3 regions of the Mechercharimyces sp. CAU 1602 genome follow, and region 1 is predicted to be linked to each of the others. Evidence: a T-box and tRNA genes for the amino acid it is inferred to sense, from the RefSeq annotation. Region 1 holds a T-box; the other regions hold tRNA genes.
The links. The T-box of region 1 lies ahead of leuS (leucine--tRNA ligase). A T-box ahead of a tRNA ligase gene usually reads a tRNA of that ligase, here a tRNA-Leu.

Region 1 (11,041 bases):
TACCTTTGGAACCGTCTACTTGGCTGTCAAAAGTTATGCGAAGGGAACGTCCGATGTAAATGTGTTTGGGAGGATGCTGGACTTTTATGATGTGCGTAAATCCTTTGTGGTTTCCGTGTTTGGGGTTGCGCTGGTAACAGGAGCTGTAACAGTGCTCTCTATTACGGAATCCTTTGAGTTAAGACTCCTTATTTTTGAAGCAGCTTCCGCTTTTGGTACATGTGGTTTGTCTGTGGGAATCGTAGATCAGTTTAGTTCAATCGGAAAAGGTGTCCTGATCGTCCTCATGCTGACGGGACGAGTTGGCTTCGGTACGATTTTGTTATTGGTACAAAAGCAGACGCATCATTGCCCGCCATTCCGCTATCCAAAAGAACGGATTATAGTTGGATAAATGATTGTAAGAGGCCCACACAAGATAACTGGGCCTCTTTTGGTGTGCAAATTAGGGGGGATTAAGCTTTTGAATTGACTACCATCATGTGGTATAGTTAAGCCCGAGATTATGGTGAATGAGGGAGATAGTTGTGAAGTGGATGATTCCAGATCTATTTGCACCGTCCATTTATCGAATTGATTATCGGGCGTTGTGGCAAAGAGGGATTAGAGGGCTAATCTTTGATCTTGATAATACATTGGTCGAAACGACACGTCCTGATGCAACCCCAGAATTGTTGGAGTGGCTACATCAATTACAAGAGATGGGTTTTCATGTAGTGATTGTCTCTAATAATAATCGCACCCGTGTTTCGCAGTTTGCTATTCCGCTACAGATTCCTTATATCCATCGAGCGCGTAAACCTTTAGCTCCTGCCTTTCGACAGGCGATGCGCGAGATGCAGACTGAGAGGGAAGAGACGGCCGTAGTGGGAGATCAGTTGCTTACCGACGTGCTGGGAGGAAATCGCTTGCACTTATATACGATTTTAGTCGCTCCTATTTCGGAGCAAGATGCTTTTTTTACACGTTTCAATCGCCAGATGGAACGCCATATATTTCGTTGGATGCATCGGCGTGGCTTGACTAGATGGGAGGAAAAGAAGTGACTCATGAAGGTATCCGCTGTGAAGGGTGTGGGGCGCTGCTGCAAACGAGTGATTCAGGAGCAAAGGGCTTTGCTCCTGAATCAGCGTTGAAGCGGGAACATCCTGTATGTAAGCGATGTTTTCGTATTCGCCATTATAACGATGTGGCACAGATTGAACAACGTCCTGACGATTATTTGAAAATCTTAGGTGGGATACGCTCTACGGATAGTTTAGTGGTGCAGGTGGTTGATCTGTTTGATTTTGCAGGCAGCTTTATCTCAGGAATACATCGTCATATTGGTGATAATCCACTTTTATTAATTGCGAATAAAGTAGACTTATTTCCTAAGTCGATCAAACATGGAACGTTGAAAGAATGGGTACAACAAGCAGCCAAAGAGTGGGATGTGCACGCCATTGATGTGCTCTTAATTAGTGCAGATAAAGGAATTGGCATTAATCGCGCAGTCGAAGCGATGGAAAAATATCGTGAAGGGCGCGATATTTATGTTGTGGGGACAACGAATACGGGTAAGTCTACATTTATCAATCGTCTCATCACTCATTTGAGTGAAGAGACTGATGAAATTATAACAACGTCACCCTATCCGGGAACCACGCTGGATACGATTCATATCCCGCTCGACGATGAACGGGAACTGGTGGACACTCCTGGAATAGTGAGAAGTGATCGCATGAGTGAATGGGTTCAGCCACAAGATTTGCGCATCATCACACCTCAGGGGGAGATGCGGCCCCGTATTTTTCAGCTTCGTGCGGAGCAAACGCTTTTTTGGGGTGGCTTGGCTCGTATTGACTATGTAGCAGGGGAGCGTCAACCATTTACCTGTTACGTCTCCAATGATCTATATATTCACCGCACCAAGCTGGAAAATGCCGATGCACTATATCGGGCCCACTGTGGTGAAATGTTGTCTCCTCCGCATGATCGGGACTCGCTTCCACCGTTAAAACGGCATGTTATTCGGATTAGTGGTACAGAGAAGGAGGATATCGTCGTTCCTGGATTGGGATGGCTTACTGTGAAGGAGCGAGCATCGATTCATATTTGGCTTCCAGAAGGGATTCCAGTCTTAACACGTCCAGCTATGATTTGAGAGGAGGAGGATTCATGTTGAAAGAGCACCTGTGGAGTAATCGAGAAGACATTACGGCAGAAACGAGGTTGGTCGCTCTTTTGGGTCACCCGGTGCGTCATTCCCACTCTCCTCTCATGATGAATCATGCTTTTCGTATGCAGGGCTTAAACTACCGTTATCTTGCATTTGATGTTGCACCGGCCGAGTTAGAAGGAGCGGTTCATGGGTTAAAAAGCTTAGGCGCAGTAGGATGGAATGTCACTATACCACATAAAGTAGCTATGTGTTCATGGATGGATGAACTGGATGAGACGGCAGCGTGTATGGGAGCGGTTAACACGGTGGTGTGTCGAAATGGCAAGTGGATCGGTTATAACACAGATGGTGAGGGATATGTGCGCTCACTTGTTGCAAAGACAGGGATCTCCCTTAAGGGTCAACGAGTCTTGATCCTGGGGGCTGGTGGTGCCGCTCGTGCAGTGGCACATGCGCTTGCATCCTACGGGATAGAGGCAATTACGATTGTAAATCGGACGAGAGCTAAGGCGGAAGAACTGCTGGATTCTCTTAGTGCACAACATCCGTCGGCACCGTTTTTATCCATCAAGTCTACACAAGAATTACAGCGGCTGGGACTGAGTGAGTATACTCTCTTAGTACAGACGACATCGGTAGGGATGGTTCCTCATAGCGATCAATCCCCTATAGATCCTGCTCTTCTCCATGATCGACTGGTGGTGAGCGACTTGATTTATAAACCCCATACCACTCCTTTGTTACAGGCGGCTAAACTAAAAGGTGCTCGTCTTCATCATGGTATAGGCATGTTGATTCATCAGGCTGCGTTGGCATACCACTTATGGACTGGAAAAGAGGCACCCTTAATAGAGATGGAAAAAGTGGTGTTGGAGTCATGAAGATTGGATTATTTGGTGGGACATTTGATCCTATCCACATAGGTCATCTCATCATTGCGGACCAAACTCGTCAACAAATGGGATTGGACGAAATATGGCTCATTCCTGCTGGTGATCCCCCTCATAAGAAAGAGCAAGAGGTGACGCCAGCATGGCATCGCTTGCGCATGGTAGAACTGGCTACCCAAGATCATCCATCTTTGTATGTGAAGGCGATAGAGGTGGAGCAAGCGGGGCGTTCCTATACAGTCAGAACGGTAGAAGCGCTGACCAAGCTGTATCCCCATCATGAGTTTTTTTTAATGGTGGGTGCAGATATGGTTAATGACTTGTCATCTTGGTACAAAATAAAAGATATCATTCAAGTGGTTCACATATTGGGGATTGATCGTGCAGGGGTAACGATGGATGAAGAAAATATGCCGTCGTGGATTCGCGAAAAATTTACTCGTGTGCCGCTGGATGTTTCTGTTCATCTTTCTTCTACCTATCTGCGCAATCAAATTAAACGGGGGCGTTCTCTCCAATACTTGACCCCTGTCGGAGTCAGATTGTATGTAGAGGAGCATAAACTATATGAGACGTGAAAATTGGCACAAGATAGTAGAGGCGGCGTTGCCCCCCGCCCGCTGGCAACACACAGTGCGAGTACAGGAAACGGCAGTAAAGTTGGCGAAGAAAATAGGAATTGAATCCGAATATGCAATTCAGGCGGCATTGCTTCATGACTACTGCAAGTATTGGTCGCGTAAAGAGCTTGCTACATGGATTACTCGATGTCATCTGCCGGTAGAATTACTCCAATTTCATAAAGAACTGTGGCATGGTCCTGTTGGAGCCGAGGTGGCACGGGAACAATTTGGTGTAGAGGAAGTCGATGTTCTTAATGCCATCCGTTATCACACCTCGGGACGTCCTGGGATGTCGCTTTTGGAAAAAGTGATATTCTTAGCAGACTATATCGAACCCGGTCGTCGCTTTCCTGGAGTCGAAGAGGTGCGTGTGCAAGCTGAGGGCAGTTTAGACCTAGCGGTGATGTCGGCGCTTCGAAACACGGTCCAATTTTTACTGCAGCAACAACAAAAGGTGTACCCGTTGACGCTACTAGCGTATAATGATCTCTATGATCAACTGAGCGAGGATGAAAGAAAAAATTGTAAGGAGGAATCTCATTGAATCTAGTGGAATTAGCAAAAAAGGTGGCCGCAGCTGCCGAGGAGAAAAAAGCTCAGCGTGTTACCATCATGGATATTCGTGGGTTGTCAGTCGTCGCCGATTACTTTGTCATCTGTCAGGGAAATTCGGAAACCCAAGTGCAGGCGATTGCAACTGCGATAAAGAAATACGCGCAGGAGGAGAACATCTTGTTCAAAGGAATCGAAGGGTATGACCAAGCGCGGTGGGTGCTGATCGATCTCGGTGATGTCGTGGTTCATGTTTTCCACAAAGATGAGCGGGATTTCTATGGTTTGGAACGACTGTGGGGAGATGCCCAACACGTTCAAGTACAGTAAGACACATATGGGAAAAAAGTTTCAAAAAAACGTTGACATTCTCCTGGCAGATTGCATATAATACTGATTAAAATCAAGAACGCACAGCTATGATGAGGAGTAGTAGGGAAGAATAATCTGCTCAGAGAGTCGGTGTTTGCTGGAAGCCGATCAGATTGTTTTCGTGAACTCGCCTTTATCGCTCCAAAGGGGAAGACAAGTACTCTTTGGCGTCTCATCGGCGTTAACGATGCTTCAAGGGACATCAGGAATTCTTCTGATGTAACCAGGGTGGTACCGCGGGAGTTGTGAATTCAACCTCTCGTCCCTAGCTATAAGCTGGGGGCGGGAGGTTTTACTATTTTGTTGAGGTGAATAGGATGCAGAAGTATCAAGCAAATGAAATCGAACCTAAATGGCAACAAGCATGGGCCGAGCACAAAGTGGACCGCACCGATGATGAGGCGGTAAAACCAAAGTATTATGCATTAGAGCAGTTCCCATATCCATCTGGAGAAGGACTACATATGGGGCATGTGCGCGTCTATTCTATTGGAGATGTGGTTGCTCGTTTCAAACGAATGCGGGGCTATGAAGTTCTTCATCCGATGGGAGCAGATGCGTTTGGGTTGCCGGCGGAAAATGCAGCTATTAAGCGTGGTGTTGATCCAGGTGAGTGGACTCGTGCCAATATGGAGAAGATTAAGCGGGAGCAGAAACTTCTAGGAGTATCTTACGACTGGGATCGTTATGTGGGGACATGCGAGCCGGATTATTACCGTTTTACTCAATGGTTGTTTCTCCTGTTTTATGAGCGTGGATTAGCCTATCGTAAAAAAGCGGCGGTAAACTGGTGTCCTACCTGTAGTACGGTCTTAGCCAACGAACAGGTGGAGAACGGCCTGTGTTGGCGTTGCGATAGCGAAGTGACGAAGAAAGAATTGGAGCAGTGGTTCCTGCGGATTACAGAGTATGCAGATGGGTTATTGGAGGGGTTAGATCGACTGCCCAAATGGCCGGAGCGCATCAAGAGCATGCAACGAAATTGGATCGGGAGAAGTGAAGGTGCGATGGTCGACTTCTTCCTGCCGCAATTACAAACGTCCATTTCAGTCTTTACCACCCGTCCAGATACGTTATACGGCTCCTCCTATGTGGTACTTGCACCTGAGCACCCTGAGCTAAAGGCACTGATTGCGGGTAAACCAAACGAAGAACAAATCCTCTCTTTTGTAGAAGAGATGAAGCGGGCGACTGATATTGAACGGACATCAGGCGATAATGATAAAGTGGGGTATGATACAGGGGCAGTGGCGGTTCACCCGCTCACAGGGGCGGAAATTCCAGTCTGGGTGGCCAATTATGTCTTAGGCGACTATGGTACCGGTGCTGTGATGGGAGTTCCGGCACATGATGAGCGTGACTATCAATTTGCTCATAAGTATGGACTCCCGATCCGACAAGTGATTCAGCCAAGAACAGAGGAGGAGATAGAGGGAGCATACACAGCGAGTGGCACGTTAATCAACTCAGGAAGCTTCAATGGATTAGACAGTGATCAAGCGATTACTGCTATCTCTGAGCACCTGCAAGAGCAAGGAAAAGGCGGCCCGCATACCGATTACCGCTTGCGTGACTGGTTGGTATCACGCCAACGGTATTGGGGTTGTCCCATTCCATTTGTCTATTGTGATGCTTGTGGTACGGTGCCCGTTCCGAAAGAAGAGCTACCTGTTATGTTGCCCCAAGATGTGGTGTTTGATGGCAAGAGCAACCCATTAGCCACTTCAGCTTCTTTTGTGGAGACCCGTTGTCCAAGTTGTAATGGTAAAGCGCGGCGGGAAACCGATACGATGGATACCTTTATGGATTCATCATGGTATTTCCTACGCTATACCGATCCACATAATGATCAACTTCCATTCGATCCAGCAAAAGCGAATCGTTGGATGGGGGTCGATCAATATATTGGTGGGATCGAACATGCTGTGTTGCATCTTCTCTACTCGCGCTTCTTTATGAAAGTACTGTATGATGCAGGAATGGTGGGAGCAGACGAACCGTTTAAAAGTTTATTGCCACAGGGAATGGTGAACAAAGACGGGGCCAAAATGTCTAAATCAAAGGGCAATGTTGTCGGTCCATTGGAGATTATTGAACGTTATGGTGCAGATACCGCCCGTCTCTTCATCTTATTCGCAGCTCCTCCTGAGCGGGATATGGAATGGAGCGATGCGGGTGTAGAGGGAAGCTATCGCTTTATAAATCGGGTATGGCGGATGGTGGAGCAGCATCATTCTCTCTTCCAGGGGACTCGCTCGCATCCTGTACTGACAGATAAAGCTGCTCAGTCTTTACACCGCTTAACGCATCAGTCGATCAAAAAGGTGACGGATGATATCGAAGAGCGTGATCAGTATAACACTGCGGTTAGTGCCATTATGGAATTGGTAAACGCCATCTACCTCTATCCTGAAGAGGCGGATCGAGGGACATTGGCAGATGCAATTGAAAGCACGTTGCTGTTGCTCGCACCATTTGTGCCTCATGTTACAGAGGAGATGTGGAGTAGACTGGGGCATACCACCAGTATTCATAAAGAGAGCTGGCCTTCTTTTGACCCTACAGCCTTGGTTCAAAATGAAGTGGAATTAGCAGTGCAAGTGAATGGAAAAGTGAGAAGTAAAGTAGTCGTTGCTAAAGAGGCGAGTCAGGAAGAGATCGAAAAGAGGGTTCTCGCCGATGAGCGGGTGCAAGCACAAGTGGAACATAAAACGATTCGCAAAGTAATTGTCATCCCGGGTAAGTTGGTTAATATTGTAGCGAAGTGATGAGTTAGAGGGGGAGAGGGCGATACAGCCCTCTTCTTTTTTTGTATAGAGAAACCAAATAAGACGCAGGATAGATGAAGAATGGATCTCGCTTTAGAAGGGGGGAGTAGCGATGAAGAAGAAAAATGGTCAGTATATAGAGGATCAAATGCCCTCTGTAGGAAGTAGTAAGGCACGCGATGATCAGTTGGCTCAGAAAGGAGAACCTTTAGGTTCTGCAGTTGAAGCCAATCAAGAAAAGAAAAGAACAGGCGTAAACCGACCCGCAACCTAAAAAGGTTAAGAGGATAAAGGATTATCATATTAAAGGAAATATCCCTTGTTTGTTGAAGGAATTATATAGAGTCGATGTAGAAATAGTGAAAGCAAAATAATAAATGCAGGTGGGGAATCCCGCCTGCATCTTCACGATTACGTATTTTACTCCTGTACGGTGGGTTACTGTTCAACGTGCATTTTTTCAAACATTGCTTTTACTTCCGATATATCTTGACCATATTTCTTATGAGTGATGTGAAAGAGATCACGAAAAACAGGAACAAACTGAGATTCTAAGCGTTTCAATCCCTCTTTTGTAATCCCGCCAGGGACGGCGACGCGCTTCTCCAAGCCTTTAAGTGAAAATTTCCCCTGTGCTAACAGTGTCCCCACACCGGATGCCATATGAATGACGAGCGGAGTAGCCACTTCGCGTGGCAGTCCGGTTTCTTTGACGGCGGCTTCAATCAACTGCTGAAAGATATTAGAAATGAAGGCGGGTGCACATGAAGCCAGGTCTGAAGCGATACGCGTATAATTTTCATCTACTGGCAGCGGAGTGCTAATTTTAGACATGAGATTGTGTAAAAAGATCTCATCTGCCTCCGTTAAGCGTGTGCCCGGAATATAAAGCGATGCTCCACTTAAACCTGCATGTGTAATGCTTGGAATTACTTTAGCGATTTTTGCCCTCAAATATTTTTCTAAATCTTCTATTAATACAGGACTGGTAATGGAGATCACCATTTGTGCAGGTTGGATGTAGGAATGAATTTCTTCAATCACAGTTCGATATTCTTTTGGTTTGATGCAGAGAAATAGACAAGGACATTGTTGAGATATTTGTGCGTTACTACTGGCCATCTGAATACCTGGATGTGCTTCCACTAATTTGTGTGCTTTTGCTGGAGTCCGATTATATACCATGATTTCGGACGGTTGGAGGGCTTCTGCTTCAATGAAGGATTCAACTAACATTGTTCCCATGCTTCCCGTCCCAATAAACCCTATATTCATGGGTACTTTTACCTCCTTGAGGTGGTTTTGTTATGTGATATGCTACGTTACTCTCTGTCTATATGTACGCATAAGAAAAGGGAATTATGATTGGATACTGTAGAGAAGGGGAGAAGCAAAAATGCTACCAGGTGAGTGGACTCCGAGGGAACGATGGATGGCAGGTACCATCGGGTTATTGATTATAGTGATAGCAGGCTTAGTCATATATGTTGGATGGTTTGAAGATGGCCAGAAAGAGGATGCACCAGAATACCTCCCGATTGCTCAATCTGCTGAAGTAAAAGAGAAAGTGGACACACCGGAAGTAACTGAGGAAAAATCGACGGTGGTAATAGATGTGAAAGGAGCGGTGAAACATCCAGGAGTGCTTCAGTTAGAAAATGATGCCCGTGTAGAAGATGCCATCGCTAAAGCAGGTGGACTTTCTTCGGGAGCAGATATTTCCCGCATCAACCGAGCCCAGCCACTTACAGATGGGATGGTAGTATATATTCCAACGGAAGGAGAAGAGCTTCCCACCTCGTATTCTCAACAAGCGGGGAAAGAAGGAAGTGCAGAGGGTGACAAAGTAAATCTAAATCGTGCCAGTGCAGATGAGTTAGAGCGAATTCCGGGAATTGGGCCGACGAAAGCAGCAGCCATCATTGCTTATCGCAGTGAACATGGTTTGTTTTCCACGATAGATGAGATAAAGGAAGTCAGCGGAATTGGTGAGAAAACAGTGGAGCAAATTCGTCCCTACATTACTGTCCCGTGAAGCTACTTGAAGTTGTGGAGGGTGAAAGCGGGGTGTGTCGCAAGAGAAATGGTTTTAACTGAGTTAATGTTTGTTTCCAATATTGATTCTCTTGTGGCGTGCGATATTGAACCACTTGCTCATTTTGCATACATAACCATGACCATAAACCTTCTTGATTTAACGTATCTCCTTTTGCTTGCGCGGTAAAGACAGACCATAGTTTGTTATAGATCGCTACACAAAGACCAATTTGCACAGTCTCTTCTGACTCAAGCTGATAGATCAGTGGTGCTAGCACTTTGCGAATCCCTGTCCAGGTTAAAATCACTTGGTCCTCTTTCGGAGAGAGTGCAGATAAAAGACTATTCTCCCGAGGGGTGGATCTTCCTGATTGGGATAACCCTTGAACTACTGATGTGTCCTTCACTTGGCTCATAGCCGCCTCCCACAATAGTGATGATCTTGACCAGACATGAACACGTTCAGAGTATATGAACTCATTTTCTTTTCGATTCGTGATAACACGTCTTAAATCCTTCTAGTGATGAGTGGAAGAGCACGTATTGTGGGAGAGTGTCAATCTAATTTTTGGTCAGGTGTATAATGGTAACTAGTATCTGTGTATAACTACTCTTTCCTTTAATATAGAAGTAAGCGATGAGGATTCTTTAGGACTTGTCAATCCTCATCGCTGTATAAACCTCGAGCCCCTTCACTCTGGGGTATTTTCAACTGGATTATATTATTGATTACTACTATATTTATAATCGGAGGTTATGTTGAGGGGAATATTATTGAACTGGAAGCCGTTATATACATTATTGCTGGTATAGGAAGCATGATCATTCAAATCATTGGATGGATATATATATTCATCTTAAAGAAGATCATACATAAAAGGAAAAGGTAAAGGGATGACTACCTCTTTATATCTTCTAGTGTTGCCTATGACCTTTACTTAGCAACTTTTTTGGCTGTCTAGATTTCGTAATCTATATATAGAGGATGCCCGGTGTACAAATGAGGCATCCTCATAGCACTTCTTTAGATAGTAGTCTTTACTAGTTTATCAATTTCACGTGCGTACATATTTACATTAATATTTACATTAGACAGGATATGGCTGTGTATATGGGATTTTGCATATACAGATGAACTTAGTCGGACACCAGGATCATATCCGAAGATAAAGTACTTAAATACTTCATCGTTATGCATAGAAATCCAGACGCCGTATCCATAGTACAAGCCCTCGTCTACTTCTATGTGAGGGGTTAGTAATAGATCAGTATATGATTTGGACAATAATTGGTTATTGAGAAGTGAACCCCAGAAAAGATCTAAGTCGTGTGTAGTTGTATAAGCACCACCATCCGGTCCTCCTTTTAAAGGAAGTGAATATACGTTTGTTCTCCAAGAGGAGAGATGATCATCATCGATGTATCCAATAGCTACGTTTTTAGGCAACATATCCATTCGGAAATAACCTGATTGTTTCATATTACAACGCTCAAAAATATTTTTCTCTATGTAATCGACAAAGGTCATACCCGTTAGCTCTTCAATAAGTAAGCCCAATAGTATGTAGCCAGAATTACTATAGGAAAACTGCTTACCACTCTTAAATTTCATCTGTTGGTTTTGGAACATCGGTA
Region 2 (11,041 bases), 410 kb from region 1:
AATCAGGAGGACAACTACGAACCATTTCCATATCTTTTTCATCTCTACACCCCTTTCTATACGTTTTCCTTTACAATCGAGCATATCATATTCATTCTTGACGCCCGTGTTATACTTTTGTTTATAAACGAAAGAATAGGAGCTATTACCTCGTAACCGGTTTACTCCTTTTCCATATATCCAGCCTACATGAAGGGAGGTCATGTTAATGAGCACTACAGGAAAACGCGTAGTTCTCGGCATGTCCGGAGGAGTCGATTCTTCTGTCTCTGCCTTGTTACTAAAAGAACAAGGATACGACGTAATCGGCCTCTTTATGAAAAACTGGGATGACACCGATGAAAACGGACACTGCACAGCTACGGAAGATTACGAAGATGTGCGTAGAGTCTGTTCTCAGCTGGGCATCCCCTATTACTCCGTCAATTTTGAACAGGAATACAAAGAAAAAGTTTTTGCTTACTTTCTCGAAGAATATCGACGAGGGCGCACTCCCAATCCCGATGTAATGTGCAACCGTGAAATTAAATTTGGGGAGTTTTTGACAAAAGCGATGCAGCTGGGAGCCGATTATATCGCGACTGGGCATTATGCTAATGTCCAACAAATCGAAGGTGAATACCGTTTATTACGCGGTGCCGACCCCAATAAAGATCAAACTTACTTCCTTCATGCCATCTCTCCCGATGCACTCGCAAAGACGTTGTTTCCCATCGGGGGCTATCAGAAATCAGAACTACGGCAGATTGCTGAAAAAGCCGGTCTTGCCACTGCTAAGAAGAAAGATAGCACCGGTATCTGCTTTATAGGAGAACGTGATTTTAAAGAATTTCTAAGCCAATACCTTCCTGCCCAACCAGGAGAAATCCACGATAAAGATACGGGTAAGGTAAAGGGCAAACATGACGGCCTAATGTATTATACCCTAGGTCAACGCCAAGGACTAGGAATTGGCGGTTCAGGTACTGGAGAGCCCTGGTTTGTCGTCGACAAAGACTTGGAGCGTAACATTTTGTATGTGGGACAGGGCCACAATCATCCCGCTCTATTATCCGATGGTTTGATAGCACACGATTTATCGTGGATAAGCGGTAAAGCACCCACTTACCCACTAACTTGTACCGCCAAATTCCGTTATCGGCAACGGGATCAAAAGGTTACGGTCTTTGCACACGAAGGCGGTGTTAAAGTTGCCTTCACGCAACCGCAGCGTGCCGTAACTCCCGGTCAATCAGTTGTTTTTTACGATGGTGATCTCTGCTTAGGTGGAGGCACGATCGATTCCACCTTTTAGGCTATAGCTTGAAAAGAAACAGGGTTCACTCTTTCATCTAAAGAGTGAACCCTGTTTCTTTTTATTTTGCTCTACTCTCTCCTCCTCTCCGTCCCCAGACGGAGAAAAAAACCTCCTACGCTCCCATAGCGAGATCACATGGTTTAGCGTACGATAAGAGTATACACTCTATTAGGTAAGGATGAGATGAATGATAAAAAACATAAATGGACGTACCCTATTCGCCATCGCTCTCATTTTGTTTGGATCCATCACGCTACTCAACAACTCAAAGATCATTCCCTATGACTTTGCCGATATTTTTATCATCTTCTGGCCCATCCCCATCATCCTGTTGGGACTTAATACTATGGTCAAATCATGGAAACAACGCCATAAGACACACCCTTTTCAGTCCCCTTCCTTTTTGATCGGACTTCTCTTTCTTCTATTTGCCACAAACGTTCAACTAAGTAATTTGGGGCTTCCCTATCTACAAGTACGTAGCTTTTGGGACTGGTTTTGGCCTCTCATCATTATTTTCATCGGACTACAAGTGTTAACCCATGAGAAAGCATTTTCCTTGCGGAAGCGGAAAGGAAAAGGGAGAAATGCAGAACGTACCCCCCCTCTCACAATAGAGAATGCTTCTAAACACACAATCTGGATTGGGGAGTCAAGGATTGGTGACAATCCCTTTGAACTAGATGATGCAAGCTACGAATTAGGCATTGGAGAGCTATCTGTTAACCTGACACAAGCGATAATGGATGAAAAAGAGATCCAGCTCGATATACGTGGTTGGGTTGGATCTATTAATGTTTATATCCCTTCCAATCTCCCCGCACAGATCCATAGCTCCATCTCACTGGGTAGTATGACTGTTGTCGGTTCTATCCAAGAAGGAATCTCGAAAGAATTGACGATTCAAACAGAAGGCTTTCATGAGGCGAAAAAGCGAATTATACTCAATGTAAACCTCAGTGTCGGAGAAATTAGAGTGCTAAAGGTTTAGGAGCGACGATGATGAATATCAAAATTTTTCACAGTTTACAGTGGAAATGGATCCTCACCTTCTGGTTGATTAGCCTTATCTCAGCCACTCTCTCCATTGGCATTATAACTTATGCCTCCATTTCCAATAAGACCGTCCTAGGTTTATTAAGTCTACTCCTTTTTGTTGGCACCCTTTTTGGACTCTATACAGCCCACCGCTTCAAACAAAAATTGCGTCCACTACAGGAGGGAGCACTCTATCTTTTTCATGGGCACCTTTTTCATCGTATTCCTGTCGAAGGCAATGATGAGATTGCTGAAATTGCACTTAAATGGAATAAGATGGCGGAACGATTGGAAAGCCAAGTCTCTACATTGCAAAAACTAACCGATGAGAATAAAAAGCTGTTTGATGAAGCGAAGCAATACGTCATTTCGGAAGAGCGAAATCGATTGGCTCGCGATCTTCACGACTCTGTCAGTCAACAACTATTCGCCATTTCGATGACGGCTTCTGCCATCCTAAAGCAAGAGCGTAGCAATCATCCTGAGAGAAAACATATTTTGTTAGAAAAGCTACACCGTCTCTCCCGATTAGCACAATCTGAAATGAGAGCTCTTCTCCTACATCTAAGGCCTGTCCAATTGGAGGGAGAAGGATTAGCCGATGGAATCACTCGCTTCATCACGGAATGGATCCATAAAACTGAAATAGAGATCTTAAATCATATTGAAGGATACACTCACATTCCACCTGGAATAGAAAAGCAATTGTTTTACATTTTCCAAGAAGCAATGTCCAATGTTTTTCGCCATAGTGAAGCAACTACCGTCACTGTTAAAGGAACACAGACAGAAAATATGATTCTCCTGTCTGTACAAGATAATGGAAATGGCTTTGTTACAGGAGAAAACAAGAGTGCCTCTTATGGTCTTACGTCCATGAAAGAGCGTGCCCAGGAACTGGGGGGAGCCTTCTCCATCATTTCTCTCCCAGGCAAAGGAACCAAAATGGAAGTACGCATACCAATAAGCTGGGAGGAATGATTCAAATGATAAAGGTGCTCGTAGTAGACGATCACGAAATGGTACGTTTCGGTCTCGTTACTTATCTTGCAACAGAAGAAGAGATTGAAGTGATCGGTGAAGCGTCTAATGGTAAGGAAGCCCTCCCACTTGTAGAGAGCAAACAGCCTGACATCATCCTGCTTGATCTTGTCATGCCGAAAATGGATGGAGTGGAAACAACAAAAGCCATCCTGGCTCGTTCTCCTGAAAGTAAGATTATAATCCTGACAAGTTATTTGCATGATGATAAACTTTTCCCCGTCATTGAGGCAGGTGCTTTCAGTTACTTGTTGAAAACATCGAGTGCAGAAGAGATTATAGATGCCATTCATGCCGCCACTAAAGGTGATGCTCGTATCGATCCGCAAGTGGCTCACAAGTTGATGAATCGCATGAAGCGATCCGCACAAAAGCCCACACAGCAAATCTCGACATTAACCCCCCGAGAGCTAGAGGTGCTTGCTCTGCTGGGAAAAGCCCGCACCAATCAGCAGATAGCAGAAGAACTTTATATTGGTATCAAAACTGTAAAGACACATGTTAGCAACATCTTAGCAAAACTTAATCTAGAGGATCGAACACAGGCAGCTCTCTACGCCGTTAACAATGATCTTCTGTCCTCCAAATAAGATCGTCCAAAATAAGACTCACATGTAGTGGGTCTTATTTTTGGAGAATGGGACTCCTCTTCTCAATTCTACTCTTTTTTAAACACCTCTTTCCATGCGTATATTTAATAATTATATTAAAATTATAAATATAGCAGGAATTTTAATTATTTGCTCGTATTCATATAGTGTATCAACTAAAAAAATGATTCCTTAGGAGGACTCACATCTATGATCCGATCCCGTCCTGCACAAAAAACGGCGGCTTTTTTGCTCGCCCTCTTCATTGCATTAGCTGGTTTTTCTCTACCTGCCAACGCAATTGATGGAGGAAAAGAAGTACCCGCTTCCTCGGCTGATTCCACTGGAAGTGACTACTACTATGTTGAGTTGTCAGACGAACCTGTTGCCATGTACGATGGTGGCGTCAAAGGATATGCCCCTACAGCCGTAGCGGCAGACGAAAAGATAGATACTTCTAAAACAGAAGTTGCAGCATACGAAAAATACTTAGCTCAAAGGCGCGGTTCTTTTAAAAAATGGGCTAAAGAAAAAACTCCAAGCACAGACATTGTAGAAGAATACTCACTCACACTAAACGGCTTCGCCGTTAAGGCAAGCAGCAAAGAGATACAAAAGATAAAATCTGCCCCTGGAGTTGTTCAAGTAGCCAAAAGTATTCAGTATCGCCCGCAAATGAATAAGAGCCACTCTATTATTAAAGATACAGTGGCATGGCGCGCTGGTTATCTTGGAGAAGGCATGAAAATAGCTGTGATCGATAGTGGGATTGATCAAAACCATCCCTATCTAACAGATGAGTCCCTTTCCATGCCGGAAGGCTTCCCGAAGGGAGATACCCAATTTACAAGTAACAAAGTGATTGTAGCTAAGGTATTTAGCCCTGAAGAGGATGTCACACCTGAAGCGATAGGGAGTCATGGAACCCACGTAGCAGGTACCATCGCTGGAATTCAAAATTACGTAGATCCATCGGGAGCAGCAAAAAGCAAACTAAGTGGTGTTGCACCCAAAGCATATCTGGGAAACTATAATGTATTCCCTTGTGATGACTGTTCTGCAGAAAGCATCTACATAGCTTCTGCGATTGAACAAGCCGTACGTGATGGCATGGATGTCGCCAACATGAGCTTGGGAGGTCCTGCTGAACCAGGGTTTGATATGTTAGCAGAAGTGGTAAATGCTGCCTCCGATGCAGGAATGACCATGGTTATCTCTGCTGGCAACAACGGTCCCGGACAGATGACCATCGGTTCACCCGGCACAGCGGACAACGCGATTACGGTAGCCGCTGTCAGTAACAAACACTTCTTCGGTACATCTATCAATGTAACCATCGACGGTGAAACTCGTACTCTCCCTGTGGGTAGTTCCAACCCTGGAGGAGCAGTTACCGAAGCTGTCGACGGCCCCTTGCACATTGTGACCGATGGGGAAGGCATGGCATGTGAAGGCATCAGTGAAGATTTGAGTGGAAAGATTGCAGTTATAAAGCGCGGTGCTTGTACCTTCACCACCAAGGCTCTCGCCGCTCAAGAACAAGGAGCAATCGGGGTTATTCTGATCACCAATGCTGAAGGTGATCCCTCTGGGATGTTTGTTGAAGAGGAAGCTACCATTCCAATGGTCATGGTAACCATTGAAGATGGAGAGTGGATTACCTCAGGTGCAGGCTCAGCCCTCTTTGAACCCATGGATGTCCGTGAATTCTTAACGGACAATGATCGTCAGATTGCCCGCTTCTCCTCCCGCGGTCCCACAGTTAATTACACACTGAAGCCAGATGTAGCAGCTGTAGGGGTTAATGTATATTCAAGTGTCGTTGGCGGCGGACTCTCCTCCTATAATGGAACCTCCATGTCTGCCCCACATGTAGCTGGAGCTGCTGCACTACTACAACAAGCACATCCTAATTGGACTCCACAGCAGATTAAGTCCGCCTTAATCGGGACTGCCTATAATCCGAAAAGCGACGCACTACCACTCGAAGTAGGAGGAGGAATCATTCACGTCGGGCGTGCACTTCTCCCTGCTGCTCTAGCGGAGCCAGCAAGCCTTAGTTTCGGCAAGGTTACCGCTGCAGACAGAAATAAAATTAAAGTAAACATCACCAATACAAGTGGGTTTCATCAGCAATACCGTATTAAGACGGACTCAGCGGACCTGGAGCTGAGCAAACAGAAGATCAAGGTAAAAAGAAACAAAACAGCCTCTTTCACTGTCAAGGTATCTGGAGAAGGGAAAGAATTAGGGAAGGATTATCAAGGATACATTACCCTCGTATCCAAGTATGGACGTACGATTCGAATCCCCTACTACTTCCACGCCGGAGAATAGTAGAACAACAAAAAACCGCCTCTCCACACTGGAGGGCGGTTTTTTCTCTCTATTCACTTACTTCTTCAGCTGCAGTGGCAACAGCATCTAAGGCATTGAGATCATCCTCTCTGTACGCACGTTCGATCTGATCCCGGTACTTTTCTTCAACTACTTTGCCACGCACCTTTAGTGTAGGCGTAAGTTCTCCTCCTTCGACCGTCCACTCCCTCGACGCCACTATGACCTTCTTCGGCTTTTCAAAGTCAGCAAATCGTTCCGTCAGGCCATACACTTCCCGCTCCAACATCGCCCGCAATGTTGCATGACGGAAAAAGTTCTCTCTATCCTGGCTGTCAATATGATGCTGTTTCGCCCAAGAATGAAGATTTTCTCGATCCGGAACAATAATTGCCAACACATACTTCCGCCCTTGCCCAATGAGATGCGACTGAGCGATATACGGGCTTTTCGTTATTTCATTTTCAATAGGTCGAGGTGCAACATTTTTACCCGTCGATAAGATGAGAAGACGCTTTTTTCGATCCACCACTTTGATATGCCCTCTCTCATCCCAAACACCTATATCCCCTGTATGAAACCATCCATCCTGAAGCACCCGCCAGGTTGCCTCTTTATTTTTATAATATCCCATCATAATACTAGGTCCACGCGCGATAATTTCACCATCAGTACCCAACTTAACTTCCACATTGTGCAGAGGATTCCCCACTGTCCCTGGACGAATCGAATGCATAGGTGTTACAGCCAATACAGGTGAAGTTTCTGTCAACCCATATCCTTCTAGCACAGGGACTCCCATCGCCCAAAAAAATCGTAGAACATCAGGGTGAAGAGGTGCCCCCCCTGACACGATTCCTCTCATTCGTCCTCCAAGACGATCTTTGATCTTACGAAATACTAATCGCTCTGCCCAAAACCATTTCCACAATAAACTTAACGGAATTGGATAACACCATAACCGTTCGTGTACAGGCCTCTCCATGATATAAGAGAAGCGCTCATTACCCACTTTCAGCGCCCAATTAAAAATTCGTTGTTTAAACGATGATGAGGTAGATATTTGTTCATGAATACGAGCATACACCTTTTCCAATAATCGCGGTACCGTAACCATCGTAGTGGGACAAACCTCTTTCATATTTTGCGGGATGGTATCGATGCTCTGAGCAAAGGCAAGAGTCGCACCCACTGTAAGGCTCGTAAACTGTCCTCCCATTCGCTCTAATACATGTGAAAGAGGGAGGTAAGACAATTGTACATCTTCTGGCAAAATCGTCATGTGCCACAAAGTACCTTCGATATTGGCTAGGAAATTGCGGTGAGAAAGCATCACCCCTTTAGGAACACCTGTTGTTCCAGATGTGTGTATAATCGTAGCTAGCTGATTTTCCGGCAAGGATAAGGCTTTTTCTTCCCATGAAAATTGAGGATGGGCGCGTCCACGTTGCAAGCAGTCAGCGAAACTTTCTATCCGGTTACTTTTTGCAGTTACAAGCTTGTTTTTCATCACAATAATATGGTCCATTTCCTCATCACTAGAAAGTACCTTTTCCAGCTGCACCTCATCTTCCACAAAAACCATTCGACAATCAGCATTTTTTAAAATATACCCTACTTGCTCCGCTGGGAGAGTGGGATATATCGGGACACTCGCACATCCCAAACTCATAATGGCATAGTCTGCAATCGTCCATGTAGGATGACTGGTGGACAATATGGCTACATTAGAGCCCGTCGATACTCCCATGTGGGTCAAGGCGTTTGCTACATGGCGAATTCGTTCCCATAACTGGAGATAAGAAAGCTGTTGGTACTCTTGTTCTCCCTCTTCTTTCCACATCAAAGCTGCTTTATCAGGAAAGCGTTCCTTTGAACGATATAGCGCTTCTAATAAATTATTGGCTCGCACTGCTGTAGTAGCACCTCCTTGGCAAAACCGTAGAGTACCTTATCTCTTTATAGTTAACGTACTCTACGACCTTTTCTTATTTGTTCAACTATATGAACCCAGCAGGCCCTACAGTACTTTCTTATTGCAAACCAGCAGAAATTACTTTCTTCTGAATCTGAGTCGTTCCTTCATAGATGGATAATATCTTGGCGTCACGCATCCACTTCTCTGTGGGATAGTCACGCATGTAACCATTCCCCCCCAAAATCTGTACTGCATTTGTCGTCACTTCCATTGCCACTTCCGCTGCATACGCTTTAGCAATACTCCCTTCTACCGCACAAGACTCCCCACGATCTGCCTGGTCGGCTGCACGCCAAGCAAGAAGCCTTGCTGCATCAATTTTCATCCTCATTTCTGCGAGCATAAAAGCGATTGCCTGATTTTTAAAAATTGGTCGACCAAATTGTTTGCGAGTATGCGCATAATCCAAAGCATACTCATAAGCTGCTCTGGCTACCCCTACAGCAGCTGCTGCAACAGCAGGGCGAGAGTACTCCAGCATTTTCATCGCACCGAAAAAGGCCATATTTTCTTGTCCTAGGAGTTGATCCGCCGGTACACGTACATCTTCTAAAATCACATCTGCTGTATGGGAAGCACGAATCCCCATCTTCTTCTCTTTCTTCCCCCCAGACAATCCAGGTGTGTTCGCCTCAATAATAAAAGCAGATACCCCTTGATAACTTCCTTCCGGATCTGTGCGGGCAAATACCACATAAAGATCTGCTATCCCACCATTAGTAATAAATCGTTTACGACCATTTAGCACCCATTCATCTCCGTCTCTGATCGCACGTGTCTTCATTCCGTTTACGTCTGAACCTGCCTCCGGCTCAGTTAAAGCCATTGCCCCCAGCTTTGGACTTTTATTATCACAAAGATGAGTAAGCCATTTTTTCTTCTGTTCCTCGTTCCCCATGTAAAGAATCGGAAGCCCTGCTAACCCTAATGCAGAAAGCGAGGTGGCTATCCCCGCACACCCCCAATATAGTTCCTCTCCGATTAAACAGGTAGATAATACACTTTTCAGCCCTCCACCCCCCACTTCTTCTGGAAATGCGTATTGGGTAAAACCCAGTTTCGTCGCTTTGTGAAACAATTCAAGTGGAAAAAATTCTTTCTCATCGCACTCTGCTGCAATTGGTCGAATCTCTTTCTCTGCAAATCCATGTGCCCAGCGACGCAATTGTTCCTGCTCTTCAGATAATTTAAAACAAATGCCTACTTGCTGTTTTTGCTCGATCATGGTTACAACCCCTTTCTTCATTTCAACTTTTCGCTATGACATACATCTATCACCTCTATATATCTTAATGATCCATGTTACAAAATCCTTCCTACTGTGATCACCACAAAGGTTTTTACCGCAAGAGGGGACTTACTCATACATAAATGAAAAACCGCACAGTTATACGTGCGGTTCTAGTTGGTGCGCCCTGAGAGATTCGAACTCCCGACCTTCTGATTCGTAGTCAGACACTCTATCCAGCTGAGCTAAGGGCGCATATTTTAGATGGTGCGGATGAAGGGACTTGAACCCCCACGGTCTATCAAGACCACAAGAACCTGAATCTTGCGCGTCTGCCAATTCCGCCACATCCGCAGATTAGCGGCAGTTATCATCGTTAAATCTTGATTACTGTTTCTGTCGACAAGATATATAGTATCATGGATCTAATGGTGTGGTCAAGGGGTATTTTATAGACATAATATTTATACCTTTACTATGCTATAGTTAAGGCTGTTCATCATTACTCAAGAAAGCACTTTCCTTTCAAAAGGAGGATCTTATGAGTCAACATCAATATACCGTTCGCATTAATGATGTGATCAATTATATCCACTCCCATCTAGAGGAAGACTTATCCTTACAACAGTTAGCTCAAGTCGCCACCTTTTCTCCTTTTCATTTTCATCGCCTTTTTTATGCCTTTGTGGGAGAAACCGTTCATCAATACGTCCAACGAACAAGACTTGAACGTTCTGCCTATCGTCTCATCCATCAACCCAATCTCACAGTAACAGAATTATCATTATCTAGCGGTTTTTCTTCCCCCTCTACTTACTCACGTGCATTTAAAAACCATTATGGATGTAATCCTAGTCAATATCGAAAGCAATACCAATATAGCAAGATAAGCAATGCTGAAGGCAAGATAAGCAAAGTTTCTTCTCCTGGTATCTCTTATGATAAAGATGTGGTAACGACTACACAGACTGCTAACAGGAGGAATCCATTTATGAAAGTAGAAGTAAAAAAACTCCCTCTATATCATGTCGCTTATATTCGTCACTTGCAAGGGTACGAAGATGGGGTATACAACCACGCCCTCAATCAAGCTTTCCAAGAGGTAGCAGAATGGATGATCGCGCATCAACTCATGTCTGACAAAACCCTTAGTCTCGGTATTTTCCATGAGTACGGTAATGTGACATCCCCAGAAAAGAGGCGTTATGATGCCGCTTTCACTCTCCCTGAAGAAACAGAATTAGAGATCAAACATGAAAAAATCAGCTTCCAAACAGTTGGGGGAGGCCGTTATGCTATCTGTCGCATTAGTGTCAACGGCACTCCAGAGCAACCCGACCAAATGGCGGAAGCGATCGCAAAGATGGAAAAAGCTTTTGATTATCTTTATAAGGAATGGTTACCGGAAAGCGCCTACGAACTAGATGACAAGCCTAGTATAGAAATCTACTGCCCTCTTTCTTCTCCTGCGCACATCGTGATTGACGCTTGTATTCCCGTCCGCCCCCTTTAATTTTTTGAAAATAGGAAAG
Region 3 (11,041 bases), 1.3 Mb from region 1:
GCTACTTCATGAGTGGGGAGAACCAGAACCAGATGCCCTCGCATTTATGAGAACACCAAACGCATGGCGAAATGCAGTGTTGGTAGAGCGAGATAATGGGGATTGGGCACATACGATTGTACGTCATTTTTTCTACGATATGTTTGATGACATTCGACTCGAGGCGCTGGAACGAAGTAGTTATGCTCCGTTGGCACAAGCGGTGGAGAAAATTCGTAGGGAGGAGCATTATCACCTGCTTCACTTCACACTTTGGTTTACTCGACTGTTGCAAGCGGGAGGGGAAGCACGACAACGGATGGAAAGAGCAATCTCTGACATCTGGCCCGATGTAAGTGGCTTGTTTTCCTTAGGGGAGAAAGAAGAGCAATTATGTGATTGGGGAATTATGCCGTTATCTTCTGTGCACATACAAGAGAAGTGGGAAATGAAGATGCGTGCACTTTTTGCAGAAGTACAGCTACCCTGGCCAGGGGAACTTCCACAACAGGCGATAGCGGGACGAGTGGGACAACATACACCTGCATTAACAAGTTTGTTAGCTACGATGACGGAGGTGCTGCGTGTAGATGCTACTGCTCTCTGGTAAGACGAAGAGCACTGAGCTAGGAGTGATAAAAGTGATAGTGAGTGAGCAGGAGATATGGTTGGAGCTACAAGAAGTGAAAGATCCCGAAATTCCAACTGTAAGCGTTGTGGAACTGGGGATGGTGCAGGAGGTGGAAGTTGACGGTTGTCGGGTTAATGTATTCCTCATCCCTACTTTCGTCGGATGTCCTGCAATTGAAATGATCAAGAAAAATGTGAAGGAACGTCTCCTGGCTTTAGCGAATGTAGAGGAAGTAGTCGTCACTTTTTTGCGCACACCGATTTGGACAAATGATCGTATTTTACCTGTCGGGAAAGAAAAATTAAAAAGCTTTGGAATTGCACCCGCACAAAGCACACTGAAAGAGCATGCTCCTCCTTCCATTCCAGCATGTCCGTACTGTGGAAAGGAAGAAGGTGAGGTAGAAAATCTATTTGGTTCAGCCGCTTGCCGCTCTCTGTATTACTGTAAAAATTGCAGACAACCATTTGAAGCGATGAAACCAGTATAGAATCATGGTGCGAAAAAATGTATGCGCTTTCATATGTATGGAAAGCAGGGTGAGAATCAAGAAAGAAGTTCGTAAAAACCAATGTTTAAAGGAGAATGATCAATGCATAAGCTCGTAGCTATTTACAAGCAACCGGAAGATACCTCTACGTTTGATGAGCATTATTTTCATGTTCATGCCCCACTAGCAAAAAAAATGCCAGGCTTAAAGAAGATTGAAGTGACACGTTTTACGGGCACGCCGATGGGAGATAATGCTCCTTACTATTTGCAGGCAGATTTATATTTTTCTGATCGAAGTAGCTTGGATGCTGCTATGGGCTCTAAAGAAGGGAGAAGTGCGGCGAAGGACGTGATGGGATTTGCAGGGAAACTGGTTACGATGATGGTGGGAGAAGTAGTGACCGAAGAGGATCTAGTGTGATTTTTCCTCGCATAGCGGTAATCGGTGCAGGTACTATGGGAGCAGGTATTGTGGAGTGTTTCGTGCGCGCAGGTTGCACGGTTCAACTATACGATGTGGATGAAGAAAAAGGAAAGAGGGCATTGGAGCAGCTCTCACAGCGGTTTGCTAAGCGAGTGGAGAAAGGAAAGATGAGTGATAGTGAACGGGATGAATGGCTTACCCGAATTCAACTGATTCCTCAATTGTCCCAATTGAAGGAGATTGAGTTGGTGATTGAGGCCGTTATCGAAGATTTGGATGTAAAACGAGAGTTATTCGCAGTCTTAGAGTCGTATGTGGGTGATAATACGATCCTGGCAACAAATACATCCTCCTTTTCCATCACGGAGATAGCGGGGATGACAACCTTTTCACATCGTGTATTAGGGTTACACTTCTTTAATCCAGCTCCCGTTTTGCCTTTAGTAGAGGTTATTCGTGGAATGAAGAGTGGTCAAAAGGAAGTAGAGCAGGTATTGTCGTGGGTGAAGTTGATTGGAAAAGAGCCAGTTATTGTTGAAGACTCACCTGGATTTTTGGTGAACCGGCTGGCACGTTCGTTTCATACAGAAGCGTACCGTTTGGTCGGTGAGCGTATCGCTAGTAAAGAACAAGTGGATCAACTGCTTACAGATAATGGTTTTGCGATGGGTCCGTTTGCATTGCAAGATTTGATAGGCATAGATGTAAATTATGCCGCTTCACTCTCTATCTTTGAACAATTTTACTATGATGCCCGCTATCGTCCTCACTATTCTCAGCGGTTGCTGGTTGAAGGTGGACAGTTAGGAAGGAAGAGCGGAAGGGGGCATTATTCGTATGAGGGATAGAGTATGGCTGATCGGAGAAGGTCCACTTTTAGAAGAAATGTATGCTTTCTTAAATGAGAGGGATTGGCAGGTAGTGATAGAAGGGGAACCACTGCGGGAGAGGAGATTCTCAGCAGTTGTTGATGTGCGCAGTGGAGCAATAGAAGAGAAGGAAACCGTATTACGGCGTGTTGAAGAGTGGATTGATCCTTCGGTTCCTATTTTCTCTTCTGCTTTGCATGTTTCAGCTACGCGGATTGCGTCATGGTTGAAACATCCTCAACGGATCTATGGTTTTTCCCCTCTGTTGATGGCGGAAAAAAAGATAATGGAAGTAAGCCGACCTATGCAGGCTGAAGAAGAAGGATGGGAGAAAGGAAGAGTATTCTGGGAACGAATGGGCATGCATGTGGAAGTAGTGGGTGATGAACCGGGATTAGTATTTCCGCGTACACTGGCTTTACTGGTTAATGAGGCTGCCCTCGTTCTCAATGAAGGGATTGCATCGAGGGAAGATATTGACCGCGCGCTCTGTTTAGGAATGAATCTCCCAACGGGTCCCTTATCCTGGGCTGATCGGGTGGGAATTGATCAAGTAATTTGGGTGTTGACTGGCTTAGTAGAAGAGCTGGGAGATGATCGGTACCGGCCCACCCCGCTCTTGCGGAGAATGGTTTATGCTGGACGGACGGGGGTAGCAGTAGGAAGAGGGTTTTATACTTACGAAGAGAGTGATGCACATGCGTGAAGCGGTCATTGTGGATGCTGTTCGGACACCGATTGGACGTTTTCGTGGGAGTCTGCGAGAGGTGCGTCCAGATGATATGGCTGCCCATGTACTGCGGGCTTTAATCGAACGAAATCCTACACTGCCCCTGGAGCAAGTGGAAGATGTGTTTTTTGGTTGCACCAATCAGGCAGGTGAGGATAATCGTAATGTGGCACGTATGTCATTATTATTGGCAGGTTTTCCTCAAGAAGTAGCGGGAGTAACCGTTAATCGCCTTTGTGGTTCTGGTTTGGAAGCAGTAAATCAGGCTGTATCGACTTTGCATATGGGGTGTGGCGACGCATTTGTTGCAGGGGGAGTGGAAAGCATGACGCGCGCGCCCTTGGTGATGCTTAAGCCGGAAGAACCGTTTGTGCGTGGAGAACAGATGATGGTAGATACGACCTTAGGTTGGCGTTTTGTTAACCGAAGATTGGCAGCAATGTATCCTCCACTCGCTATGGGGGAGACGGCCGAAAATGTAGCCAAAAAATTTGATATTACGAGAGAAGAACAAGATGAATTTGCTCTTCAGAGCCAGAAGCGTGCAACCGAGGCGTGGGAAGAGGGGCGTTTTTCTACTGAGGTTGCTCCGATCACTGTTATCGGCAAAAACAAAGATCACGTTTTATTTCAAAAAGATGAGCATATACGTCCGTACACAGATAGGGAGGCATTGGCGAAACTAAAACCGGCCTTTACTAGCACTGGAACCGTGACCGCAGGTAACTCTTCAGGAATTAACGATGGGGCAGCCGCTCTTATCATAATGGAACGAAAGCGAGCAGATTCATTAGGGCTCAGAGCACGAGCACGAATTGTCTCTTTTGCTGTCGCGGGGACTGATCCCGATTATATGGGGATGGGACCCGTTTATGCGACCAAAAAACTTTTGCACCGAACTGGGATTTCTAGTGAGCAGATTGATTTAATTGAATGTAATGAAGCATTTGCGGCACAGACGCTGGCAGTGATGAAAGTGATGGAATGGGATCCGAACAAGGTAAATGTGAATGGCGGGGCCATCGCATTGGGGCATCCTTTAGGGGCTAGTGGAGCACGGTTGGTAACAACGCTCGTACATGAGTTGGAACGTCGACAGGGTCGTTATGGCTTAGTTACGATGTGTATTGGTGTTGGTCAAGGGATTGCTACTCTGATTGAGCGAATAGAGTAGATGTGGGGATAAGTGATAAATTTCTAAAGGGAAAAGGAGAGGTATAAGATGTTAAAAAGCTCTATTGTAAAAGAGATGTACCCATTGTTTATTAATGGTGAATATGTACAAAGTTCCTCAGAGGAGACTTTCCCAACCTATAATCCCGCCACAGGGAAGCCGTTGGCACAAATTGCAAAAGCAAATCGTGAAGATGTAGACCAAGCTGTGAAAGCTGCAAGGTTGGCGTTGGAAAAGGGAAAGTGGGCAAAGTGGCCAGCCTCGCGCAGAGCTCAGATTTTAAATCGAATCGCGGGTATCATGAGGGAGCGCTTTGAGGAATTATGTGAGCTAGAGGTATTAAATAGCGGCAAGTCATTATCGGCGGCGCAGGGGCAAGTACATCAAGCAATAGAAGATTTTGAGCTGTATGCGGGTGCATGTACCACTTTGTCAGGTCAGACAAAGCCAGTTCCTAATGGATTCTTCCACTACACAAAGAAAGAACCAGTAGGGGTGTGTGCTCAAATTATTCCATGGAACTATCCATTGATGATGGCGGCGTGGAAAGTAGCCCCTGCATTAGCAGCGGGATGTACTATCGTTTTGAAACCAGCTAGTCTTACTCCTATTACAGCTTATGTATTAGCTGATATTTGCCACGAGGCGGGGGTGCCTAGTGGTGTGATAAATGTGGTAACAGGAAGCGGCGCTGATATCGGGGCTTATCTGACAGAACATCCAGGTGTAGATAAAGTTGCTTTCACAGGTGAGACCAACACAGGTAAAGATATTATGAAAAATGCTTCTGCTACTTTAAAGCGGATTACGTTAGAATTGGGTGGAAAATCTCCTAATCTTGTGTTCGCTGATGCGGATTTAGAAGGAGCAGTCGATGGTTCTCTTTTTGGGATCTTTTATAATACTGGACAATCGTGCGAAGCACGTTCTCGGCTATTTGTGCACGAGTCTATTTATGATTCATTTATTGAGCGGTTTGTGGAGAAGACGAAAAAATTGAGGCTGGGTAACCCATTACAGAAAACGACCCAGATTGGCGCTATAATTTCCGCGGCACAGTGCGATACGATTGATTCCTATGTCCAATCTGCGATAGCGGAAGGAGCACGTGTGTTGTGTGGGGGTAAGCGCCCTGAGGGTACGGATTTTCAAGAGGGGCATTGGTATGAGCCGACGGTCATCGTAGACTGTCATAATCAGATGAAGGCAGCCCAAGAAGAGATATTCGGACCGGTTGTGATGATCATGAAGTTTAAAGAGGAACAAGAAGCGATCCAATTAGCCAATGAAACAGAATTTGGGTTAGCAGCGGCGGTGTGGACGCAAGATTTCTCCCGTGCACATCGGGTGACAGAGAAGCTGAAAGCAGGGGTAGTAATGATCAATACGCCTTTCTCTGCTATGCCAGGATTGCCTTTTGGTGGGTATAAACAGTCAGGCTTCGGGCGTGAACTGGCGATTGAGTCCCTGGACCTTTATTCAGAAACGAAAAGTGTTCTCTCTTTTATTGGGCCAAAACCGCTTAATCCGTTTGGTGTGTAAAAAGGAGGGAACGGGTTGAAACCAGGTTTGATTCCCGGTATACGGAAAGAGAAAACCATTACCGTCAAGGAAGAGATGGTGGCCTCTTTTGGAGGGGTGAAAGTGCACCCAGCTCTTTCCACTGTGACAATGGTCTACTATATGGAGTGGGTGGGGCGGGAAATTATTCTCCCTTATTTAGAAGAGCATGAGGAAGGGATCGGAGCTAAAATCCAAGTTGTACACCATGCCCCAGCTCCAATAGGAAAAGAAGTTACGTTTGTCGCAGAAGCGGTAGAGGTAAAAAAGCGTCAAGTGATATGTCGAATAGAAGCTCATCATGATCGTGCAGTGGTGGGGTCAGCTCATTTTACGCAAGCAATCTTACCTAAAGAAGAAATCAAGGTACGAATTCAGGAAATGAATTAGAAAAAGCCAGTTAGGGCCGGTTGCTCTAACTGGCTTTGTTATCATATTGGGGGGAGATGCAATAATTATAATTACTGCTTTGGAATCCCTAATTCTTTCAATTTCTTTTTTGTTGTTGTCGTTCCGAGATCATAGATCTTTTGATATAAATCCTGCAGAGCGTAATCATATTCTTTGTCTTCTTGTGAGGCAGAGTCGGCGACTAAGAAGGGAACGTGGGTTTTGATTAGACCGTCGAAGTCTTCTTTGGCAGTTCTTTCAAAGAGAATTTCTAGTTCATTTCGTTCATCTGTTGTAGCTTCAATCTCAAAATCATAAAATGCATCGTTCTCATCTTTGGTTTCGCGAATTTCAGCTGGGGATTCTCCAGAGTGAAACGCGACGTAATATATTTTTTTATCCATGATGTCACCTTTCTTTATTGATCGTTTTACAAAAGAATAGGTAAGGCTGGTGTGATAAATACTTGCTTATATCTTCACCTAACCGTCTTTTTCCATACATTCTAATCTTGACTTTAAGGGTTACTGATAATAGGGTTGTGGTATTAGAGGTGTAGAGGAAGTGAGTTTGTTAAAACAAAGACTTTATAGAAGAAGGGGAGAGACATGACAGCGACCTTATATGATGTCGCTGTGCGTGCCGGTGTTTCTGTCTCCATAGTTGCACGAGTCATCCATCAGAGCAAAAACGTGGAACCAGACGTTCAGCATCGAGTACAGCAAGCGATAGAAGAATTGAAATTTAGACCCAATTTGTTTCTTCAGCGTAAACAAACGCAACAAGTGGTTACGATTGCGCTCATCATCCCCGATTTAGAAAACCCTTTCTTTTCAAAATTAGCACGAGCGGTAGAGACAGCTGCGAGACAGAGAGGGTATACGGTTTTTATTTGTGTATCTGACGATCGTGCTGATCGCGAAAAAATATATATTGATACATTAAAAAAGAATTTGATCGATGGGATCATCTTAGCCTCCAATACTTTGGGACCTGAAGATCTATATGAAATGAAGATTAACGCCATCCCTTTGGTTGTATTAGACCGTATGGACCATGTGCGTGATCACGATCTATGTACCGTTCTTTCTAATAATCGTAAGGGGGCAAAAAAAGCGGTTCAGCATCTGATCGAGATCGGATGTGCTAAAATTGCTCATATTGCAGGACCAGAAGCGATCTTACCAGCGAAGGAACGAAGGCAAGCATACTGTGAAATGATATATCCTCATCGTATCGTTACTGGGGACTTAACATTGGATGGAGGTATGCAAGCAATCCAATCCTTACTAGAACTTGAACCTGAGGTAGATGGAATCTTCGTCGCCAATGATTGGATGGCGATAGGAGCTGTAAAGATGCTAAAGCATCTAGGGAAGCGGATTCCCGAAGATATTGCAGTATGCGGCTTTGATGGCATTGAACTAGGGGAGATGATCGACCCTCCATTAACGACGGTGGCGCAACCAATAGATGAAATGGGAGAGGTAGCTGTAACGATTTTGATTCAAAAGATAGAAGGAAGAGATTTTGCTCGTTCGGATACATATGAATTAGAGGGTAAGCTCATGATTAGAGAATCGACCACAAAAGGGGTATGAAGATAAAACCTTTGTGGAAAGCGATTCTCTTTTTTCTGCTTTGTTGAAAACAAAAAATAAAAATTATGTCTTTTCCTATTCACTTGACGAAGGAGTGGAATGCATAGTATAGTATTACTTGTCAGCGAGATATCAGCAATATCATTTGCCTTTTTACACCAAGCCGAAGTGGCGGAATTGGCAGACGCGCACGACTCAAAATCGTGTTCCTTCGGGAGTGTCGGTTCGACCCCGACCTTCGGTACCATACCAAGAGAGCAGAGTTCGTATCATACGGGCTTTGCTCTCTTTTTTTAGGTAAGCATACTAATATCTACTGAGGATGTTGTGGGTCTGAGTTGGGCGGATAGATATAAGAATATTTTAACTTATATTTAAAAAAGATAGAGATGAAGAAAAATGGTACCAACTAACTAAATATATAGGTAAACAAACGGCTATAGTCGTTGGAATGACAGGGTTTTACCACTATATGAAACTTTTTATATCTAAAATGAAAAAAACCGTTGACTTTAAAGCTCTGTATAACGTATAATAAATCTTGTAAGAGAGAGCAACAAACAAACATTCGGGTCAGATAAAACAACATAACGGGACGTGGCTCAGCTTGGTAGAGCACCTGGTTTGGGACCAGGGGGTCGCAGGTTCGAATCCTGTCGTCCCGACCACACAGGACAAGTCTTTGAGGACTTGTCTTTTTTATTTTTTTCACAGAGTGTAGGCGAATCGCAAACGTATATCGTGACTGTGGATGAAAGAAACACCGTGAATAGATAAAAGGTAATCCCAAGTATACATAGTAGGTCGTTCTTTTTTTGACTCATTCTTAAATTAGGTGTTATAGCATAGTCTACAGTAGCGTATTGAGGAGGAGGGAGAGGAATGATACAAAGCCATGTTCTTCGCAATTTAAGTGATGCAGGAATTGACTATGCTTATTGTCCTCATGGAGTAGTCCTTACCTTACAAGACTCTTACGAATTGATGCTGACATTTGAACATACAGGTACAGGGCGATGGTATGAGGAAAAAATATATAGCGAAGAGAGCGAAAGTTGTGTGAAATCGTCTTGGTATTCTTCGGTATGGTCAGGAGTGGACCTCTGTTTTACGGAATTCGAGGGGTCTTTAAAATATGATGTGTATCTTTCTCCGGGTGCAAAGGTGACAGATGTTCGATTAAGGTACTTGGGTGCAACCGGCTTATCTATAGATAAGGATGGTAACTTATGTGTGGACACCCCATATGGAGAGTTGATAGAACAGAAACCTAGCGGTAGTCAATGTATAGGGGGAGAGAGTATCGAGGTTCCGATTCAATTTAAACTTCTTGGGGAGGGATGGTTTGGTTTTGCGTGTGATACATGGCCTTATCCTGATTTGCCTTTGGTCATCGATCCCCTCCTTCTTTATTCAACGTACGTGGGAGGAAGAGGGGATGACGTGGGGAATGCGATTGCGGTGAGTACGAGTGGTCATGCATATGTTACAGGAACGACATTTTCCGACGATTACCCCATCACCACAGGTGCATTTCAAAGTATAAAGCCGGGAATTAATAGTGCTTTTATTACACAGCTGAACGTAAACGGAACATCACTTATCTACTCTACTTACTTGGGAGGGAATATGGGAGACTTCGGTTGTGGTATTGCCGTTGATGAAGAGGGAAGTGCGTATGTGACCGGCTCCACCCTGTCGAAGGACTTCCCCATTACTTCAGGTGCGGCACAAACCGTATTTGTTGGAGACGAAAGCTCGGTTTTTGCTAGTAAATTAAATGCAAGTGGAGCCTCCCTGCTCTACTCTACTTTTATTGGTGGTCGCAATGATGATGAAGGGAATGCGATTGCGATTAATAATAATGGAGAGGCATTTATAACGGGTACAACTCTTTCAAGGGATTTCCCAGTGACACGAGGGGCGTTTCAACAAGAGCTAAAAGGGACGACTGCAGCTTTTGTTACACACTTGAATGATACAGGAACTTCATTTTTGTATTCCACGTATTTAGGTGGGGGAATGGAAGATGGCGGTTTTGGAATTGCAGTAGATGGAGCAAGCTCAGCATATGTGACCGGCTCCACCTTCTCTTTTGACTTTCCCGTCACAAGTGGTGCCTTCCAAACCCAATTGGCAGGAAGCTCAGATGCGTTTGTTACCAAGTTTAATTCTGCAGGCTCTTCTCTGGTTTACTCAAGCTTTCTTGGGGGTAGTGGTGGCGATGTAGGTAGGGGAATAGCGGTGGATCAAGATCGGGATGCTTATGTAATAGGTATTACGGCATCAACCGATTTCCCCGTTACTGCAGGTGCCTTTCTAACGATGGCATCAGGGGGATCGGCATTTGTGACCAAAGTAAATGATACGGGGACTTCACTTGTTTATTCCACCTATCTTGCCAATGATACGATAGGATTAGCGTTGGCCGTGGATTCGATTGGGAATACATGGATTACAGGTAGTGTCTCATCTCTTCAGTTTCCTACTACAGAAGATGCATTTTCACCTCGCTTTAATGGAGGCTCAGAAGATGCCTTTATTTCACAGCTAAGTTTGACTGGTGCAAATTTAATCTATTCCTCTTACTTGGGGGGATCAAACTTAGATATTGGTTCAGGAGTGGCTGTGGATGGGAGAGGAAATGCGTATGTAGCAGGGCAAACAGAGTCGGTCAATTTCCCTACTACTCCGGGAGCTTTCCAACGAATGTTGGCAGGCGGATGCGACGTGTTTGTAAGTAAAGTTGGTTTGTCGGCAGTACAAGGGGTTACTGGCGCTACCGGCCCTACAGGCCCCCGCGGACCTCGGGGGCCTCGGGGAGCACGAGGTCCGCGGGGAATGGGAGGCACGGAGCAGGCTTAAGGTAGATAAGTGTGAGATGTTGTTCGGATCACATTTGCAGGTGATTGATAAATCTCGTCATCTACGCTCAATCTATGAGGCGGGAGATTTTTATGATGAATAGTGTGAGAAATGATAGGCTGTCTAGAAGATCTAGACAGCCTATCATTCTACAATCGTCGTTTGACGCACTTCGCCACCATTTACTTGAGTAAATAAAGTACTTACCTCATGAGCGATGGAGTGAAGAGAGGACGCTGTTGCTCCTTTAAAAGAGAAGATCACTTGCAGGCAATTCGTTGTTTCCTTCGTTACTTGACTTATTTGTGAATCGACATAAGGGCTGC

Region 2: it encodes a tRNA-Leu, which carries the amino acid that the T-box ahead of leuS (leucine--tRNA ligase) is inferred to sense. The anticodon was not compared.
Region 3: it encodes a tRNA-Leu, which carries the amino acid that the T-box ahead of leuS (leucine--tRNA ligase) is inferred to sense. The anticodon was not compared.

What each region holds. Positions count from the first base shown of each region.
Region 1 covers NZ_JANTPT010000001.1:414,532-425,572, forward strand. The annotation lists gene NXZ84_RS02240 (TrkH family potassium uptake protein) at 1-394, shown strand, start outside; gene NXZ84_RS02245 (YqeG family HAD IIIA-type phosphatase) at 537-1,046, shown strand; gene yqeH (ribosome biogenesis GTPase YqeH) at 1,028-2,146, shown strand; gene aroE (shikimate dehydrogenase) at 2,161-3,045, shown strand; gene NXZ84_RS02260 (nicotinate-nucleotide adenylyltransferase) at 3,042-3,632, shown strand; gene yqeK (bis(5'-nucleosyl)-tetraphosphatase (symmetrical) YqeK) at 3,622-4,221, shown strand; gene rsfS (ribosome silencing factor) at 4,212-4,559, shown strand; T-box leader at 4,640-4,871, shown strand; gene leuS (leucine--tRNA ligase) at 4,919-7,369, shown strand; gene NXZ84_RS02280 (hypothetical protein) at 7,482-7,643, shown strand; gene comER (late competence protein ComER) at 7,808-8,644, opposite strand; gene NXZ84_RS02290 (helix-hairpin-helix domain-containing protein) at 8,766-9,404, shown strand; gene NXZ84_RS02295 (hypothetical protein) at 9,391-9,822, opposite strand; gene NXZ84_RS02300 (serine hydrolase domain-containing protein) at 10,431-11,041, opposite strand, start outside.
Region 2 covers NZ_JANTPT010000001.1:2,566-13,606, reverse strand. The annotation lists gene NXZ84_RS00105 (TVP38/TMEM64 family protein) at 1-42, opposite strand, end outside; gene mnmA (tRNA 2-thiouridine(34) synthase MnmA) at 203-1,294, shown strand; gene liaF (cell wall-active antibiotics response protein LiaF) at 1,485-2,288, shown strand; gene NXZ84_RS00090 (sensor histidine kinase) at 2,300-3,316, shown strand; gene NXZ84_RS00085 (response regulator) at 3,322-3,966, shown strand; gene NXZ84_RS00080 (S8 family serine peptidase) at 4,177-6,303, shown strand; gene NXZ84_RS00075 (AMP-dependent synthetase/ligase) at 6,353-8,215, opposite strand; gene NXZ84_RS00070 (acyl-CoA dehydrogenase family protein) at 8,337-9,479, opposite strand; tRNA gene NXZ84_RS00065 (tRNA-Arg) at 9,688-9,764, opposite strand; tRNA gene NXZ84_RS00060 (tRNA-Leu) at 9,775-9,863, opposite strand; gene NXZ84_RS00055 (AraC family transcriptional regulator) at 10,051-11,022, shown strand.
Region 3 covers NZ_JANTPT010000001.1:1,754,726-1,765,766, reverse strand. The annotation lists gene paaC (1,2-phenylacetyl-CoA epoxidase subunit PaaC) at 1-589, shown strand, start outside; gene paaD (1,2-phenylacetyl-CoA epoxidase subunit PaaD) at 570-1,100, shown strand; gene NXZ84_RS09105 (EthD family reductase) at 1,203-1,523, shown strand; gene NXZ84_RS09100 (3-hydroxyacyl-CoA dehydrogenase family protein) at 1,520-2,374, shown strand; gene NXZ84_RS09095 (3-hydroxyacyl-CoA dehydrogenase family protein) at 2,364-3,101, shown strand; gene NXZ84_RS09090 (thiolase family protein) at 3,094-4,299, shown strand; gene NXZ84_RS09085 (aldehyde dehydrogenase family protein) at 4,348-5,841, shown strand; gene NXZ84_RS09080 (thioesterase family protein) at 5,857-6,249, shown strand; gene NXZ84_RS09075 (hypothetical protein) at 6,321-6,653, opposite strand; gene NXZ84_RS09070 (LacI family DNA-binding transcriptional regulator) at 6,858-7,850, shown strand; tRNA gene NXZ84_RS09065 (tRNA-Leu) at 8,013-8,097, shown strand; tRNA gene NXZ84_RS09060 (tRNA-Pro) at 8,442-8,518, shown strand; gene NXZ84_RS09055 (SBBP repeat-containing protein) at 8,733-10,715, shown strand; gene NXZ84_RS09050 (B3/B4 domain-containing protein) at 10,860-11,041, opposite strand, start outside.